Regions from separate parts of the Bacteroides intestinalis DSM 17393 genome, predicted to be linked through region 1. Evidence: riboswitches for the same ligand, from Rfam matches in the RefSeq annotation. Region 1 holds a riboswitch; each other region holds the start of a gene.
The links. Region 1 has a riboswitch for cobalamin ahead of BACINT_RS13580 (GNAT family N-acetyltransferase). Riboswitches for the same ligand answer to the same signal wherever they lie in the genome.
Positions count from the first base shown of each region.

Region 2: linked by a shared signal. The riboswitch ahead of BACINT_RS10955 (TonB-dependent receptor plug domain-containing protein) and the one ahead of BACINT_RS13580 (GNAT family N-acetyltransferase) in region 1 are both predicted to bind cobalamin.
Region 3: linked by a shared signal. The riboswitch ahead of BACINT_RS19855 (DUF5074 domain-containing protein) and the one ahead of BACINT_RS13580 (GNAT family N-acetyltransferase) in region 1 are both predicted to bind cobalamin.

Region 1 covers NZ_ABJL02000008.1:1,024,382-1,030,413, reverse strand. The annotation lists gene BACINT_RS13600 (4'-phosphopantetheinyl transferase family protein) at 1-128, shown strand, start outside; gene BACINT_RS13595 (M23 family metallopeptidase) at 147-1,040, shown strand; gene BACINT_RS13590 (tryptophanase) at 1,162-2,535, shown strand; gene BACINT_RS13585 ((4Fe-4S)-binding protein) at 2,605-2,835, opposite strand; gene BACINT_RS13580 (GNAT family N-acetyltransferase) at 2,845-3,147, opposite strand; cobalamin riboswitch at 3,377-3,581, opposite strand; gene BACINT_RS13575 (sensor histidine kinase) at 3,610-5,394, opposite strand; gene BACINT_RS13570 (response regulator transcription factor) at 5,369-6,032, opposite strand, start outside.
Region 2 covers NZ_ABJL02000008.1:356,682-362,713, forward strand. The annotation lists gene BACINT_RS10940 (mucoidy inhibitor MuiA family protein) at 1-718, shown strand, start outside; gene BACINT_RS10945 (DUF4251 domain-containing protein) at 925-1,503, shown strand; gene BACINT_RS10950 (hypothetical protein) at 1,623-1,856, opposite strand; cobalamin riboswitch at 1,990-2,240, shown strand; gene BACINT_RS10955 (TonB-dependent receptor plug domain-containing protein) at 2,292-4,334, shown strand; gene BACINT_RS23680 (sirohydrochlorin cobaltochelatase) at 4,348-4,596, shown strand; gene cobJ (precorrin-3B C(17)-methyltransferase) at 4,741-6,032, shown strand, end outside.
Region 3 covers NZ_ABJL02000008.1:2,581,872-2,587,903, reverse strand. The annotation lists gene BACINT_RS19875 (bifunctional dihydroorotate dehydrogenase B NAD binding subunit/NADPH-dependent glutamate synthase) at 1-892, opposite strand, end outside; gene serS (serine--tRNA ligase) at 1,126-2,400, opposite strand; gene rpmA (50S ribosomal protein L27) at 2,545-2,814, opposite strand; gene rplU (50S ribosomal protein L21) at 2,838-3,155, opposite strand; cobalamin riboswitch at 3,585-3,792, shown strand; gene BACINT_RS19855 (DUF5074 domain-containing protein) at 3,912-5,084, shown strand; gene BACINT_RS19850 (TonB-dependent receptor plug domain-containing protein) at 5,094-6,032, shown strand, end outside.

The DNA.
Region 1 (6,032 bases):
TTTTCCCTTTTACGGTTGCTGAAAAAGGAGCTTTCTCAGCTGAAGAGTACAGAACGCCGGAGCAGCGTAAATTTGAGATCCGATATCTCCTGCATCCGGACTTTGTGCTGACCTGGCAAGTCGATTAATTTTAAAAACATGATACTATGAAACTACAACGCTATTTCTGTCTTCTTCTTTTTGGCTTGCCTCTGTTGGTTTATGCACAGTCGAATAAGACTGTTACGGTAAGTTATGAACGGTCTGCCAAGGGGGAAGTGACTTTCTATTCCGAAACTCAGTCGCATACGCCTTATACGGTATCTATGACTTTTTCCCGGTTGAGTAATACGACTTCCACCGAGGGGGAGATTTATGATGCCGTCATTCATTATGGCAAAACACGGCTGTTGACTTTGCGTCCGTCTACGGAAAATGTTCCGATTGGATTCTCCTATCGCTATACCTATAGAAAAGGAAATAACCGTTTGAAGGCAGATACTAATTTTGTATACCTTTTCCCTTTAGCGCCTGGCAAGGTGGTTCGGGTTAACCGGATGGTGTCTTTAGAGAAATTCTTTGGGAAGGAAGGAGAGAAACGCATTACGGGACTTGGTTTTTCTACTACTGCCGGTGATACCATTTTTGCTTCCCGTGGCGGACTTGTGACCGAGGTTGTTGATAATGCCGCTTCCACTTCTGAAAATACATCGTTTCATGCTACGGAAAATTATCTGGAAGTTTTCCATAAGGACGGAACTTTTGCCCGTTATAAATTATTCCAGAATGGAGGGATCTTTGTTTCTCCGGGTGAAGAGGTGATTCCGGGACAGCCGCTTGGCATCATTGGCGGAGAGAACTACAAGCAGGGTTCCCATTTGCGTTTCAGTATTTATTGTCCCGATCAGCCGGATTACTCGTATGTACCTGATTTTTGTCTTTCTCAGGAGGAAGTAGGCAAGCCTGAACCTCGTGTGATGTATAAGTCCTGGCATCCTGTCGCGATTGTTGTGCGGGAGATGAGTAAGAAGGAGAAGAAGAAATTTCTGTCAAAGGAATGAACTGTTGACAAAAAGATAGTAAAACTTTTGTTTAATCCTGTATAAATGCTTATATTCGACCCGTGGAAGATTTTCTACGGGTCTTTTTGTTAACTAAATGTCAAAATAATAAGCAAGCACTATGGAATTACCTTTTGCAGAGTCTTGGAAAATTAAAATGGTGGAACCCATTCGGAAGAGTACCCGCCAGGAACGTGAGCAGTGGCTGAAAGAAGCCCATTACAATGTGTTCCAGCTGAAATCCGAGCAAGTATATATCGATTTGATAACCGACTCCGGTACGGGAGCAATGAGCGATCGCCAATGGGCAGCGATGATGTTGGGCGACGAAAGTTATGCAGGTGCTTCCTCCTTCTTCAACCTGAAAGAAGTGATCACCCGTCTGACTGGTTTTGAATATGTCATTCCCACCCATCAGGGACGTGCAGCCGAGAATGTGCTTTTCTCTTACCTGGTACATGAGGGAGATATTGTTCCGGGTAACTCTCACTTTGATACCACCAAGGGGCATATCGAGGGCCGGAAGGCCATTGCTTTGGATTGCACCATCGATGAAGCGAAAAATACTCAGTTGGAAATACCTTTTAAAGGCAATGTCGATCCTGTGAAATTGGAAAAAGCATTGCAGGAGCATGCTGACCGTATACCGTTTATCATCGTTACCATTACGAACAACACGGCCGGCGGACAGCCCGTATCCATGCAGAACCTTCGTGAAGTCCGTGCTCTTGCGGATAAGTATCATAAACCTGTATTATTTGACTCCGCACGTTTTGCGGAAAATGCTTACTTCATCAAAATGCGTGAAGATGGCTATAGCGGTAAAACAATCAAGGAAATTACGAAAGAGATGTTCGAACTGGCAGATGGTATGACTATGAGTGCCAAGAAGGATGGTATCGTCAATATGGGAGGCTTCATTGCTACACGAAAAAAAGATTGGTACGAAGGTGCCAAAGGCTTTTGCGTGCAATATGAAGGGTATCTTACTTACGGTGGTATGAATGGTCGTGACATGAATGCACTTGCCACAGGACTGGATGAGAATACGGAATTTGATAATCTGGAAACCCGCATCCGTCAGGTAGAATATCTGGCAAAGAAGTTGGATGAATACGGTATTCCTTATCAGCGTCCAGCAGGCGGACATGCCATTTTTGTGGATGCAACGAAGGTACTGACGCATGTACCGAAGAATGAATTCCCGGCACAGACTCTAACGGTTGAATTGTATCTTGAAGCCGGTATCAGAGGATGTGAAATCGGTTATATTCTGGCAGACCGTGATCCGGTTACTCGTGAGAACCGTTTTACCGGATTGGATTTATTGCGTCTTGCTATTCCCCGCCGCGTATATACGGATAATCACATGAACGTGATAGCAGTAGCGTTGAAGAATGTTTTCGACCGTCGTGAAAGTATTACTAATGGAGTCCGTATTACTTGGGAGGCTCCCCTGATGCGTCATTTCACTGTTCAATTGGAACGTACATAACTACTTTCTTTTTCATAATACAAATGAGGTTACCCGAATTCATATATTGAAGGGGTAACCTCATTTCTTTTATTTATCTTCTTTCTCGTTATTCATTCTGTAACTTAATGCTCCTGACGGGCATTTCTTGATTTGAGCGATCAATTCTTCCGTCGTTGCATTTTCAGCCGTTATCCACGGTTTTTCTTTCGGATGATACACATTCGGAAGGGTCTTGGTACAAATGCCTGCATGTTGGCACAGGCCGGGTTGCCAGATGATGGTCACTTCCCCGTTCGTATATTCTTTCTTTATATTCATAACTATTTATTATTGAATGTGAATACCTTTCATTACAATTCTTTTCCATTCGGGATGTTTGTGAATGTATCCCGCTACAAACGGGCAGAGAGGTACTAATCTAAGTCCTTGTTTTTCTATATCTTTTAATGCTTTTTCTACTAACTGGCTGCCGATGCCTTTACCACCCAGTTGAGTGGGTACTTCGGTGTGTGTCAGGTAAATCTCCCCATTCGTTGATTTTATATACTCAATCTTTGGAGTATATTGATCGACATGGAACTCATATTGGTGACGTTCTTCATTGTCGATCAGTTTATAATCTGCTTCCATAACTCTTCGTATTGATTGTTTACTGTATGTATAACACGCGGATGATGAAATTTGTTTTGGGAAAGTTACAGAATAAAATGTCCGGGCGAAATCCCTTCGACCGGACACCATTCAAATAAACTTGGCAGAGTTTATTGTTCCTTACTTTCTTTGAAGCAGAGTGGATGAATGAAATGAGGGGACGATTTGCCCGTTTCATTTAGACTCAACGCTTTTTCCTCGAAAGCAGTGATAAAAACAGTGCATGGCAGGTCTTCTGACTTGTTTCTGTTGCCAGGCGCCTTCCCGGAAGCGGACTTCCAGTGGCTATTGGTAGTTTGCCTGCAACCTATCATGAAACTTACAGCAGCGGGACTGTTCAGGACTTGCACCTGATTCCCTTTTAATTACCGTCTCCGAACAAAGACAGTAAACCAATGCATCGCAAAGATAAGGAAAAAAGTGGTTAGTGCAAACCGTTTCTTACTTTTCCTTTGCCAGGGTGAATACGAATTCTAATCCGCCCCCTTGGTTGTTCTTGGCCGAAATGGTACCTCCATGGATGATTACCGAGTTCTTTACGATAGCCAATCCCAATCCTGTACCGCCCAGTTTGCGTGAGCGTCCTTTATCCACCCGGTAGAAGCGTTCGAATAAGCGGTTCAGATGTTCGGGAGAGACGCCCACGCCGGTATCGGCAAAACTAAAGTAGTAGAAGTTCTCGTCCTCGCGGAAACAGCTGATGTTGATGCGTATATCCGTGCCTGCATAAGCAATGGCATTGTCCATCAGGTTGCGGAAAATGGAGTATAGCAGGGAGTAATTTCCCCGTAGTTGTATCTTCGGTTTTAGGGAGTTGACTACGGTGATATGCTTTTCTTCCAGTTCCAAGGATACCTCGTTTACGATATTGCCTACCAACAGGCTGATGTCTACTTTCTCCATGTCGATCATGTTGGCGGCTTCGTCCATACGCGTTAATACGGAGATGTCGCGTAGCAGTCGGCTTAACCGGTTGCTTTGGGCATAACATCGCTCTATGAATGTCTGCATCTTCTCCCGGGAAATGTTTTCATTGTTGACGATGGTTTCCAAATATCCCTGTATGCTACTGACCGGAGTCTTCAGTTCATGTGCGATGTTTTGCGTCAACTGGCGTTTCAGGCGGATCTGCTCTTCTTCCTGAGTGATGTCATTGATGGATATCTCGAAGCTTAAATCCTGGAATATAATACATTCCACAATAAACATACGTCCATTCTTATTGATGCTGATAGACATACGCTTTTCTTCCTTGCCCGGACGCTTGGGAGCTTTGTTGATGAAATCCGTGATTTTCTGGAACTCACTGATGGAGAATATTTCCTCTGTTGTTTGCAGGTTGGAGTCTGAAATCAGATTGCTGTACTGTGTGAACAGGTTGTTGACCAGGATTTCTTTCTTGTCCTTATTGAATACGCCCAATCCTTCATGCGAGGTTTGTAAGTGGGTGATCAATTTCTCCCGTTCAATGTATAGCGCCTCTTTGGTTTCCCGCAGTCGCTTGTATATCTGGATGATATGCTGTGAAATCTCTCCCAGTTCGTTGTGCGGGAAGGCGGATTGCATATCTGTTTCCACAGGCTCATTCTTGTCAGCACGTTTGGCAAACTCACGTAGCTGATTGATGGCTGTCCCCAGTTTAGAGGTGAATTTGTAGAAGATGAAAATTAATAGTAATGATACGATGAGGGTAAACCAGATGTAGTGCTGGTCTGCTGCAAGGTGTCTTACAAGGTTCAGGTCGTAGGGGAGGGCGGAACGTATGATGTAGCCCTCATAGAGTGTGGCGGAATAGAAGTAGGGCACTCCCGTTGTTTCGGAAGTACGGCGTACATCATACCCTTTTCCTTCTGCCAGTGCTTTTTGCACTTCCGGGCGGTTGATATGATTGCCTAATTTCTGATTTTCGTAGCTGTCATATAATACGTCACCCTGTACATTAACTACCGTAATACGTAAATCCTGTTTGATGTATTTTTGTAGGTATCGTTCCAGTGTGGTGTTCCATAAGCTGTCCGGAATGCGGGCAAGCTCCTGGTGCAACCGTTCATTATAGTCCTGTAGCTGTATATCCAGCAGATCTACCTTGTATTCTTTTTCACGTTGGTATTGATACGCCAGGAAGCATCCGGCAAATACCAGAAACAGTGAAATGACCGAAAGAAATAACCTTCGGCTGAACGACAGGAAATGTGTGGTATTATTCAGCTTCGAAGCAGTATCCATATCCTAAGCGAGTTACGATGCATTTTCCATAAATACCTATTTTCTTACGCAAACGGGTGATGTTCACATCGATGGTGCGGTCCAGTACATAGACCTCGTCGCTCCATATCCGTGCCAGTATATCTTCGCGGGAGAATACGCGTCCTTTGCTCTGGAGGAGTAAAAGTAATATCTCAAATTCTTTTTTGGTGAGAGGGGCTTCCTCCCCATCGATACTAACTTTCTTTTTCACAATATCAATGACTAATGTTTTGTAGCTGATTTGCTCCGGTGCCCGTTCTTGTTCTCCTTGTTGGGTGCGGCGCAATACAGCTTTGACGCGTGCGATGACTTCACGCAGAGAGAAAGGTTTGGAGATGTAATCATCAGCTCCCAGATTGAAGCCGGTTACCGTATCATTTTCCGTATCCTTGGCAGTGATGAATATAATAGGTACCTGAGCGGTTTTCTTATCTTTCTTTAGTAGGCTGGCCATTTTGAAACCGGATATTTCTCCCATCATCACGTCCAGTAGCAACAAGCTGTAGCTACCGATATCCATTTTCAATGCCTCTTCGGCAGAGTGGGCCGTGTCCACTTCATACCCTTCATTTTCAAGGTTGAATTTCAGGATCTCGCAAAGGTCCTCTTCATCGTCT
Region 2 (6,032 bases), 670 kb from region 1:
GAAACCTCTTATGGCAGGTGCTGTCTCCGGTCTTAAGGTAAACCATAAAAAAGATATTCAATACGAAGAAGAAGCCAGCATGGCCCTTGACGTTGAACAAAGCCAGGGACAGATGGGCTACGAATTTGAAATAAAAGTGCCCTACACCATTCCTTCTGATAACAAGCCTGTAGTTGCTGAAATCGGTCATTACGAATTACCCGCTTCTTATACTTACCAAAGTACTCCGAAGATAGATAAAGATGCTTTCCTGATTGCCCAGGTAACCGATTGGGAAAAGCTGAACTTACTTGAAGGCGAAGCAAATGTTTATTTTGAGAATACTTTCATTGGCAAGTCCATTATGAATGTCACCCAACAGAACGACACACTATCCTTCTCTTTAGGTCGTGATAAACGTATCATGATACAGCGTACGAAAGAGAACGAATATACCTCACGCAAGTTTATGGGTTCCTATCAGACGCAATCCATTGCATGGAAACTTTCTGTCCGCAATACGCGTCCAGAGCCTGTCACCCTTACGCTTTACGACCAACTACCCGTATCACGCAACAATAACATTACCGTAACAGCAGAAGAAATCAGCGGCGGCAGTCTGGATGAAGCGAAAGGTATCATCACCTGGCAAATAACCTTACAACCCGGCGAACAACGTGATTTAGCTTTACGTTATAAAGTGAAGTACCCTAAAGGGCGAAACTTAATAATAGAATAATGCTTTTCTTAATTAATCTAAAGACAAGTTGATAGACCATCTGCTCCATACAGGCAGATGGTCTATGCAACAGAAATGTATTCAAGAAAGAAATAACATAACAGTGTATTACTTATAATAAATATTAATTCATATAATATTAATATAGATCACATGCATCCTTTTCATTTTTTGATTGTTTATTCTAACAAAAGAAAGAAGAAGTTATGAAAAAGATTATCGTATTATTGATGTTGGTTTTCATAGGTGCATCTACAACAATCTATGCACAGGAAAGTAAAAGTGAAAGTCGTCGTGCTGAACGTAAAGCACAACGTGATGCAGAAAAAGCTCGGGAGAAAATAGAAGAAGAACGAGCATACACTGATGCAGTACAAGCCATAAAGGAGAGAAAGTTTGTATTGGAAGCGGATCGTGTAACATTCAAAAGAGGCCGTAGTGCTTTTGTTACATCCAATACCAATTTTATCCTTTTAAATGGTGACCGGGCATCCGTACAGATTGCTTTCAATGGCGCCTTTGCAGGTCCTAACGGAATTGGAGGTGTTACAGTGGATGGCACTGTAGGTGAAGTAAAAACCACCACCGACAAAAAGGGGAATGTAACTTGCAATTTTAGTGTGACAGGTGTAGGAATCTCAGCACAAGTCTCTATCAGGCTCACTCGTGGCCGCAACAATGTATCTGCCACAGTAAATCCTAATTTCAACTCGAATAGATTAACACTGGACGGTAAACTCGTTCCATTGTCCGAGTCGAATATATTTAAAGGACGGTCGTTCTAATTATTGTAATTGAACACTTGCGGCTGCAAGAGCCTGCGCTTGTACAAATGAATGTTCACACTTGTACAAGCGCAGGCTCTCGCAGCCGCAAGTGTTTTTTTATGAGAGTTACAGTACTCTTACTTTCCGCTCCATCGACTTAATCTATTTTCCACTTCTTCAGTAGACACAACCTCTTTACACTGCATCTGTTCCAAAGCATTATCAATCTTATCACGCAGTTCAAAAGAAAAGTATAGAACATCATCCGGACAACGATTATTTAATAATGCCTCAATGTCTTCTAATAGCCGTTCATCGTTTACCGCCATTAGGCGTTGAAACAAAAGTTGTTTACGTTCTCCTGTCGTCATAAAGTACCGTATTAATTACATACTACAAATATAGAGTTTTTATTTATGATTCATCCTTTCGATGTTTTTATACATACTTCTGCTTTCCTAAACATAAAAGCCTAAAATACTTTTCCTTATCTAAAGATATGTTTATCTTTGTACCCGCTTAGGTGATGTGAAGTGTGTTCAACACTCCACATAAAAGGGAATCCGGTGAGAAACCGGAACAGTGCCCGCTACTGTAAAGCCTTAATTTTGTTTCAGATAACGCGAAACAAAAAACGGGAAGTATTCATTGAAGAACTTCCAGAAACCACTGTCCAACAAATGGGAAACCAAGGATGGGAAGGTTACTTTCCGTAAAGGCTGAGTCAGGAAACCTGCCTGGGTAATCACATAATTAACGCCGTCTCGGGGTCAAGAAGGCAAGTATTAATTCTTATTTATCAATCAATGAAGAAACAGAATTGGCTGTTCATCCTCATGGGAGGATGTGTAGCAATGAGTGCATCTGCACAAGAGACAAAACAGAGTCAAGACCTGAGTGTAGAACTTAATCCCGTTGTAGTAACAGGTACAGGTACGCATCACAGACTGAAAGACACCCCAACACCAGTGGAAGTAGTAACAGCGAACGACATTAAAAAGGCTGGAATTACAGATTTCCGTGAGGCGATGACTGCTTTGGTTCCGTCGCTGTCTTTCTCTACCAACTCAATGGGAGACTACCTTATGCTAAACGGACTGTCGAACAAGTATGTGCTTATACTTATTAATGGCAAAAAGCTAACAGGAGACAGCAGTAACAACATCGACCTGAACCGCATTGACATGAGTAACGTAAAACGTATTGAAGTCCTGAAGGGTGCCGGTTCCGCTCTTTATGGTAGTGATGCTATTGGTGGTGTAATCAATATCATTACAAACCAACCGATAAATGACATAACAGTTACCAGCAATACAAAGGTAGAAGAGCGTGGACAATTCACCCAGACTGCCAACGTAGACATCAAAACAGAGAAGTTTGCTTCTTATACTTCTTATCAACGTCGTCAGGCCGATGGTTGGACTCTCACACGTGTAGATGCAGATGGTGAAGCGAGAGACCAACATGATGCTAACGCTTTCTATACGGACAATTATACCCAGATGTTTCAATTTACACCGAACGACAAACTGTCAATGTATGTTGAAGGTAGTTATTATGACCGTACAGTTAAACGTCAGCCCGAATACCTGAAATACAATCTGACATACGATGCATACAGTTTAGGAGCAGGAGCTAAATATAATTTCAACAAACGTTCTTATATCCAGTTTGATATTAAGAATGATAATTACGATACCAATTATCTGTACACCAATGAGGATGGAGATAACAAGGTTGGAGACGAAGTGCGTCAGAAACGGCAGCACTATTATAGCGGAAACCTGAAGTCATTATTCCGCTTTACGGAAAATACCCGTACCATATTCGGAGTGGAATATATACAGGAAACTCTGGATCGACCTTCATTCAACGTTGATGAACGCGCATACACTTGGGCTACCTATGCACAAGAAGAAATCACTTTGTTTAAGAACTTACAGATACAGGCAGGATTGCGCTATGTATATCACGAAACAGCCAAGAGTAACGTTACACCCAAACTTGCCGTAATGTATCGTTTGGGCGATTTTACCATTCGCGGACAATATTCGGCAGGATTCCGTGCCCCAGGACTTGATGAGCTATACAAATACTCTTATTCTCAAAGAGGAACCAGAGCAGGAACATTAAGTGCCGGAAACAAGAATCTGGATGCAGAGAAAAGCAACTATGGCTCCATCAATTTAGAGTTCAATAAGAAATGGTTAACAGTGGGAGTAACCGGATATATCAACGAGTTACGCGATATGATTGTAGCGCGTACCGTTAAACTATCCGAATTTTCAGAGGCTGAACAAGCAGCTTTCCAGGAAATCGCAAACGAATTATATGGTGGCAATGCCAAGCTGGGTAATATCCAAAACTACGTTAACAACGATAAAGCGTTAATCAAAGGATTTGAAGTGAATCTGAATGCAAATCTGGGTTATGGTTTCTCTTTAGGCGGTAATTATACCTTTGCCGACGCCAGAACTAAAGACAGTGAAACCGGCTGGCACAAAATAGAGCGCAGTGTTCGCCACTCGGGTAATGTAAACGCAAACTATGCGCATGCTTGGAAGAGCTATCGGCTAAATATCAACCTGAATGGTCGTGTACAAAGCAAACGCATCCATGAGACTTTAAAAAGTGATGAATGGATTGACGAATCCGCTCCCGGATTTGGTTTATGGAATATCAGCACAAGACATACTTTTGACGGCTTAAAATACTTTACCATAGAACCGGGCGTAGGAATCAGCAATATTTTCGATTACAGCGACCGCCGTCCGGATGCATCCCATCTGGCCTCTCTTACACCGGGACGCACATTCTATGTAAGCCTTTTATTACGTTTCAAAAAATAATCCCACAATATCTATTTATGAGGAGGGTTATCCTACACTGGACGCTACACTGGCACAGTTGAAAGAGACACGCCCGAAACAAGTAACACTGATACCGTTGTTGCTGGTATGCGGTAATCATACGAAAGAAGACATCGTCGGAGTATGGAAGCCGGAAATGGAAAAGGCAGGTTATCAGGCCAATGTCCGCATGCAGGGACTGGGCGAACAACCCGCTATCCGGAAGTTATATATGGAACACATTGAGGCGTTGCTGAAATAGCTACACCCTTTCCTTCTCAGGGCTACACCCTTTGCCTCGGATGGCTACACCATTCCGGGTAAAGGGTGTAGCCCTTTTTACAGCCTTTTATGCCCGAAGTTTAAAGAATAGAGCGTATCTTTGCGCCGTAGAAATAAAAGCGATATGAAACAGCCAAAGATAATAGTTGCCGGCATCGGTCCGGGCAGCGAACAAGACATCACGCCCGCAGTTCTGAATGCGGTTCGCGAAGCGGATGTAGTAGTGGGATATAAATATTATTTCCGTTTTATCCAGCCTTATCTCCACCCTGAAACAGAATGTATAGATACGGGCATGAAGCGGGAACGCACTCGTGCGGAACAGGCATTTGAATTGGCGGAACAGGGAAAAACGGTTTGTGTCATCAGTTCCGGTGACGCGGGGATTTATGGAATGACTCCGCTGATTTACGAGATGAAGCGGGAACGGAACAGCAACGTCGAAGTGATTGCCTTTCCGGGTATCAGTGCTTTTCAGAAAGCGGCTTCACTGCTGGGTGCTCCTGTGGGACATGATTTCTGTGTGATTTCTCTTTCCGATCTGATGACACCGTGGGAACGGATTGAGCGTCGCATCCGTGCGGCAGCCATGGCTGATTTCGTAACGGCTGTATACAATCCGAAAAGCGAAGGGCGGTATTGGCAACTCTATCGACTGAAAGAGCTGTTTCTCGCAGAAGGACGCGCTCCGGAGACTCCGGTAGGTTATGTACGCCAAGCCGGACGGGAGGAACAGGAAGTGCATCTGACGACACTCGCTGATTTCAATCCCGAAGAAGTGGATATGTTTACGGTCATCCTGATCGGTAACTCGCAGTCTTATGCGTGGAACGACAAGTTCATTACTCCCCGGGGATACTATAACCGTCCGGATAAGGATGAACAACCGACTAAGGGGATAGGTCAAAACATCATGATACAAAGCTTCCGGACCATTGAGTCGGAACTAAAGAATAAGAATATTCCTCTGGATCATAAATGGGCTTTGCTGCACGCCATCCACACCACGGCTGATTTTGAAATGGAAAAGCTGCTATATACGGACAAAGGTGCTGTGGAAAAGCTTTATCAGAGAATAGCGGACGGCCGGTTGAAAACGATTGTTACGGATGTGACGATGGCTGCCAGTGGTATCCGTAAAGGAGCTTTACAACGGCTGGGGGTAGAAGTGAAATGTTATCTTTCCGATGAACGGGTAGCAGCAATGGCAGCGGAAAAAGGGATCACCCGTACACAAGCCGGTATACGTCTGGCGGTGGAGGAACATCCGGATGCCTTGTTCGTATTCGGTAATGCGCCAACGGCTTTGATGGAACTTTGTGATCTGGTACGTAAAGGAAAGGCTGTACCAAGCGGTATTATTGCCGCGCCTGTGGGTTTTGTACATGTACAGGAATCCAAACACATGGTGAAGCC
Region 3 (6,032 bases), 1.6 Mb from region 1:
CCAGACGCCATGCGGCATTACGACTTTTCTCGTCTACTTCCTGTGCAGGTTCCGGCATAACTTTACAGGATTCACCTTCTTCAAGTTTGTGCATCTCCTCACGTTCGATGCTCTTGAAGGCACCCATACGCTTCAACATCTCGTCGAAGTCTACCTGATGACCATCAAATTCCGGTCCGTCTACACAAACGAATTTGGTCTTTCCGCCGATGGTGATGCGGCAAGCACCGCACATACCTGTACCATCCACCATGATTGTATTCAGCGAGACATCGGTCGGTATTTCATATTTTTTAGTCAGCAAGCAAACAAATTTCATCATGATGGCGGGGCCGATGGCAAAACATTTGTCCACTTTCTCCCGTTTAATGACTTCTTCAACGCCTTCGGTTACCAATCCTTTGCGTCCATAAGAGCCGTCGTCGGTCATAATGATGACCTCGTCTGCACTTTCACGCATTTCTTTTTCAAGGATAATCAGCTCTTTACTACGTCCGGCAAGTACGGCAATAACGCGGTTACCGGCAGCTTTCAAAGCCTGTACAATAGGGAGCATGGGAGCTACGCCTACACCACCACCTGCACAAACCACTGTTCCGAAGTTTTCAATATGAGTAGCTTGTCCCAACGGACCTACCACATCAGTGATATAATCGCCCTCATTCAGTTCGCAAAGGCGGGTAGAGGAGAGGCCTACTTCCTGTACTACCAAAGTGATAGTACCGCGTACGGCGTCAGCCGCCGCAATTGTCAATGGCATACGTTCACCTTTTTCGCCTACACGTACAATGACGAAGTGTCCTGCCTTACGTGAACGGGCTATTAAAGGTGCCTCAATCTCTAATTTAAAAACCTTTTCAGAAAAATGTTCTTTGCTAATGATTTTGTTCATTATCTATAAATTTTGTTGGTATAATTACGTAATTACTTTCAGATTGTTACGGATTACAAAGATACGGGTTATTTGGTAAAAACAAAGAAAGTTTCTTCTAAAAAGCTGTGTAACTGATGTGGGCGAACGATAATTCGCCCCTACCAGGCCATATCGACGTAATGGTATAAACGTCTGAGGTTACCTGTGTAAGAGCGAATTATGATTTACCCGCCAGAATAACGCAGTTATTTTTAGTCAATCATTTCAAAACCCGTATACGGCACCAGTGCCTTTGGAATACGGATGCCTTCCGGTGTCTGATTATTTTCCAGTAAAGCGGCAACGATGCGTGGTAATGCCAATGCAGATCCGTTCAATGTATGGCAAAGCTCTGTTTTCTTTTCTCCACTGCGGTAACGGCATTTCAAGCGATTAGCCTGATAAGTATCGAAGTTAGAAACGGAACTTACTTCCAGCCAACGTTTCTGTGCCTCTGAATAAACTTCGAAGTCGAAGCAGAGAGCAGCGGTAAAGCTCATATCACCGCCACACAGGCGAAGGATACGATAGGGTAATTCCAGTTTCTGCAGCAATCCTTCTACATGATCCAGCATCTCTTTGTGAGACTGTTTGGAATGTTCCGGCTTGTCAATGCGTACCAATTCTACTTTGGAAAATTCGTGCAGACGATTCAAACCGCGCACATCTTTACCGTAAGATCCGGCTTCGCGACGGAAACACTGCGTGTAAGCGCAGTTTTTGATAGGAAGTTGTTTCTCTTCCAGAATCACGTCGCGATAGATATTTGTTACAGGTACTTCAGCTGTTGGAATGAGATATAAATCGTCTACTTCGCAATGGTACATCTGTCCTTCCTTATCGGGCAACTGGCCTGTTCCGTAACCGGAAGCTGCATTTACCACTGTCGGAGGCATGATTTCCAGATAGCCAGCCTTGCGGGCTTCGTCCAGGAAGAAGTTGATCAGTGCGCGTTGCAACTGTGCACCTTTTCCTTTGTAAACCGGGAATCCGGCTCCTGTGATCTTTACGCCTAAGTCGAAGTCAATCAAATCATATTTCTTCGTCAGTTCCCAATGAGGTAGTGCATCTTTGGGAAGTTCGGTTTCCATGCCACCCATTTTCTCTACTACATTATCCTCGGCGCCCACACCTTCGGGTACTTCATCATAAGGTATATTAGGAATGGTGTAGAGCAGATTCTGCATATCTTCAGCAGCCTGGTCCATTTCGGCTTGCAGAGTCTTGTTAGTTTCTTTTAGCTCGGCTACACGACTTTTGGCAGTTTCAGCTTCCTCTTTTTTCCCTTCCTTCATCAGTTGTCCGATAGATTTGGAAATAGAGTTCACTTCAGAGAGGTTATTATCTAATACAGACTGTGTGCTACGTCTTTTGTCGTTAAAGGCAATTACTTGGTCTATTGTCTCTTTAGCATTTTTGAAATGCTTCTTTTCCAGTCCGCGGATCACCGCGTCGGTGTTTTCTGTAATTTGTTTGATGGTAAGCATATCTTGATACTTTGTTTTGATTAAAATCTTGATTTGAGAGCACAAAGATAAGTAAAAAACAAATAAGGTGTTGTTTTTGCTATAAAAAGAAAGGGATGCAATCCATTGGATTACATCCCTTTTCTTTATTTTTTATTCTGAAACTTACGCTTCTGCGCTTTCAGCGGGGATTACAGATACATAACGTCTGTCTTCCTTGGTTACTTTGAACTGTACAGTTCCGTCTACTAAAGCGAAAAGAGTGTGGTCTTTACCCATACCGATGTTGTTACCCGGGTGGAATTCAGTACCTCTTTGACGAACGATGATGTTACCAGCTTTGCAAACTTCGCCACCAAATATCTTAACGCCTAATCTCTTGCTCTGTGATTCGCGGCCGTTCTTAGAACTACCGACACCTTTTTTATGTGCCATTTCTTCTTACTGTTTTAAATTGATTAAGCTACTACTTCTGTGATTGTTAACTCTGTGAATTGTTGACGGTGACCGTTCAACTTGCGATGACCTTTTCTTCTTTTCTTGTGGAAAATGAGAACTTTGTCACCTTTTACCAGGCTTGATACAATCTGGCAAACTACTTTTGCACCTTCTACGGTGGGAGCACCTACGGTGATAGCACCTTCTTTGTCTACCAAAAGAACTTTGTCAAATTCTACTGTTGTACCGTTTTCTGCATTCTGGATGTGGTGTACAAACAGCTTTTTGCCAGCTTCTGCTTTAAATTGCTGACCGTTGATTTCTACAATTGCGTACATTTCTTATATATAATGTATAAGTTAGCTCCGTCGGGTGGTCTCTAATCACTTAGAAAGCACTTTGTCGAACCCGGTGCGGAATAATCGGGCACAAAAGTACTTCTTTTATTTGGAACAGACAAACGTTTCTTCCTCTTTTTTTGAGGAATAGATTTAGGAAATCTGTCAGGAAGGGATTCTTGCAAGTCTGCTTCATACCAACTCCGTGTCAAGGCCGTACCAACTCCGTATCAAGTCCAAGCGTATAGATACGGAGAAGACACGGAGTAAATAAGACTCAGATATAATGAATATACGGGGCCTATTCATAAAGCCTTGAGTACTGAACCAAGCAAACTTATAAGAGGGAATAAAACATTAAGTTCATTTTCTTTTTTTTTAGAATATTCTTCCTTGCATGATTTATAATGTCTATCTTTGCACTCGGATTTAAGAATCCGGCTTTCGGGTGCTTCGTGATATATCTTATCAAACGAGGTGAAAAGGGAATCAGGTGAAACTCCTGAACAGACCCACTGCTGTGAGCTTCATTAAACTTTTCGGATAAATTCTACACTTGTCCACTGTCCGTATAGGATGGGAAGGACTTCCGGAGAGGAAGCGAGTCAGAAGACCTGCCTGCAAAGTCTGCAATCTACAGTTTCGGGGGAAAAGGAACTTAAGAGATTCACATTGCTTCAACTCATATTGTTATAGATATGAGAGGTCATTGCTCTGACTTCGTACCTCGAAACATAACGGAAAATAATTGTGTGTATGCAGAAGAAACGCATTTTGAGGTTATGTTGTGCAGTGCTAATGGTATCATTATCCGCCTGCGAATATGAGGATGATTTTCCTGCCGGAGTGGGCGAGGGTAATATCGAAGCTATTGTTTTGAACGAGGGAAGAATAGGTACGAATATGGGAGCTATATCTGTATTGTACCGTAACGGGATGGTGAGTCCCGATGTCTTTCGTGTTGTGAATAACCGACCGTTAGGGGATGTAGCACAATCTATTACGATGATTAATGGGAAGTACTTCATCGCTTTGAACAATTCTAAGAAAATCGAGATTGTGAATTCCAAGACTTTCGAATCCGAAGGTACGATACTTTATACACAGGCAGGATTACCACGTCAGATTGTGGCTATATCGGATACTACTGCTATCGTTTCCGATCTTTTAAGTAACAATGTCTCCGGTGTTGATTTGCCCAGCCAGCTGGTACGGATTCGTACCGTGCCTCCTTATGGTACTCCCTTGGAATATATCGTTATCAGAAAATGGGTAGAATATATGGAAGTGTCTGAACATAAACTTTTGGGTATTACAGCAAAAGGGGTTTATGTGTTCGATCTGGACAATATTACTCTGGAAGGAAGCCGCATGATAGAAGAAGTCTATAATGAGGAAGTCACTAAAACCTGTAAATTGCTGAAAGACAAAAATGGCAAGATATGGGCTTTGATGAACGAACGTGATAAAGGCAAACTTACTGCTATCCTGTTAAAGTGTATTGATCCGCAGACGGAGAAGGTAGTGACTACTTACAGACTGCCTTTTGTCAGTAAGAATGAAGCCAAAGAAGGGGATGTAACCGGAACTATCAGCTATAACCGGACTGACATGGATGCTACTAAAACTCTGATCTATTTTAGTGTGCGAACCTGCAAACCGGGTCTTCCGAATGACTCACAACAAAGTATTTATACGTTGAATACGGATGATGGCACTTTTAAATTACATCGTCATGTACCTGGAGTAGATATGATGTATGGTTGTGGAGTAAGTCCGCAAGGGGAAGTGTATATCTGCGACTGTCTGGACTATTCGGCACAGCGTGGCTATATTCGTCATTATAAAGAGAGTGGAAATGTTGAAAGTTACCGTGTTGGTATTTATCCCAATCAGGTCTATTTCCCTGAATCATCCGAAGTTCAATAATCTAAGTTTATGAGAAAACTGTTTTTCCTGATAGTTGCCGCATGCCTGCTGGTGACTGATGCGATAGCTCAAAAAAAGGATACGATTGCCTATGGCCTGAATCTGGATGAGGTGCAGATTGTAGCCCGTCGGATACGTCATGCCAATGAAGCAAATGCCGGTGCAAAAGTGACGCATCTTGAGCCTGAATTGCTGCAAATCAATAAAACCCGTTCGTTTTCTGAGTTATTGACCGAAAATTCAGCTACCTACATTAAGAGCCTGGGCACGGGAGCATTATCTACAGCCTCTTTCCGTGGAGGAAGTGCTGCGCAAACCCGGGTCAACTGGAATGGAATCAACATCACGCCGCCGATGTCCGGAGTGTTTGACTTTTCGCAGTTCCCTGTCTTCTTTGCCGACAACGTGAACCTTTATTATGGAAGCAGTCATGTGAAGAGTGGTACCGGTGCTGTGGGTGGGAGTGTAAACATCTTCAATGATCCGGAGTGGGGAAAGGGAGTTACAGGTAAATTTTTTGGAGAATATGGTTCTTATAACACATATACCGGAGGAACACAGATTAATGTAAGTGGCAAACGGGTGGTTTCGAAAACACGTTTGTTTTATCAGCATTCGGATAATGACTATACTTATATTAATAAAGTACTTACTAATGAAGCTTTCCGTGAGAAGCGGCAAGATGCCAAATATTCACAATGGAGTGCGATGCAGGAAGGGTACTTTAAACTGAATCCGTACGCACAACTGGCTGCTGTAGGCTGGATACAACAAGGGAAGCGCATGTTGCCCCAACCATTAGGCATTGTGGGAAAGACACACGAACAGCAGAATGAAACGAATATTCGCGGGTATGTAGGGTTCGACTACGTGCGTGGCATCCATGAATTTCATGTAAAAGGCGCATGGCTTTATTATCGTCTGAAGTATGACAAATGGTTTGATGGC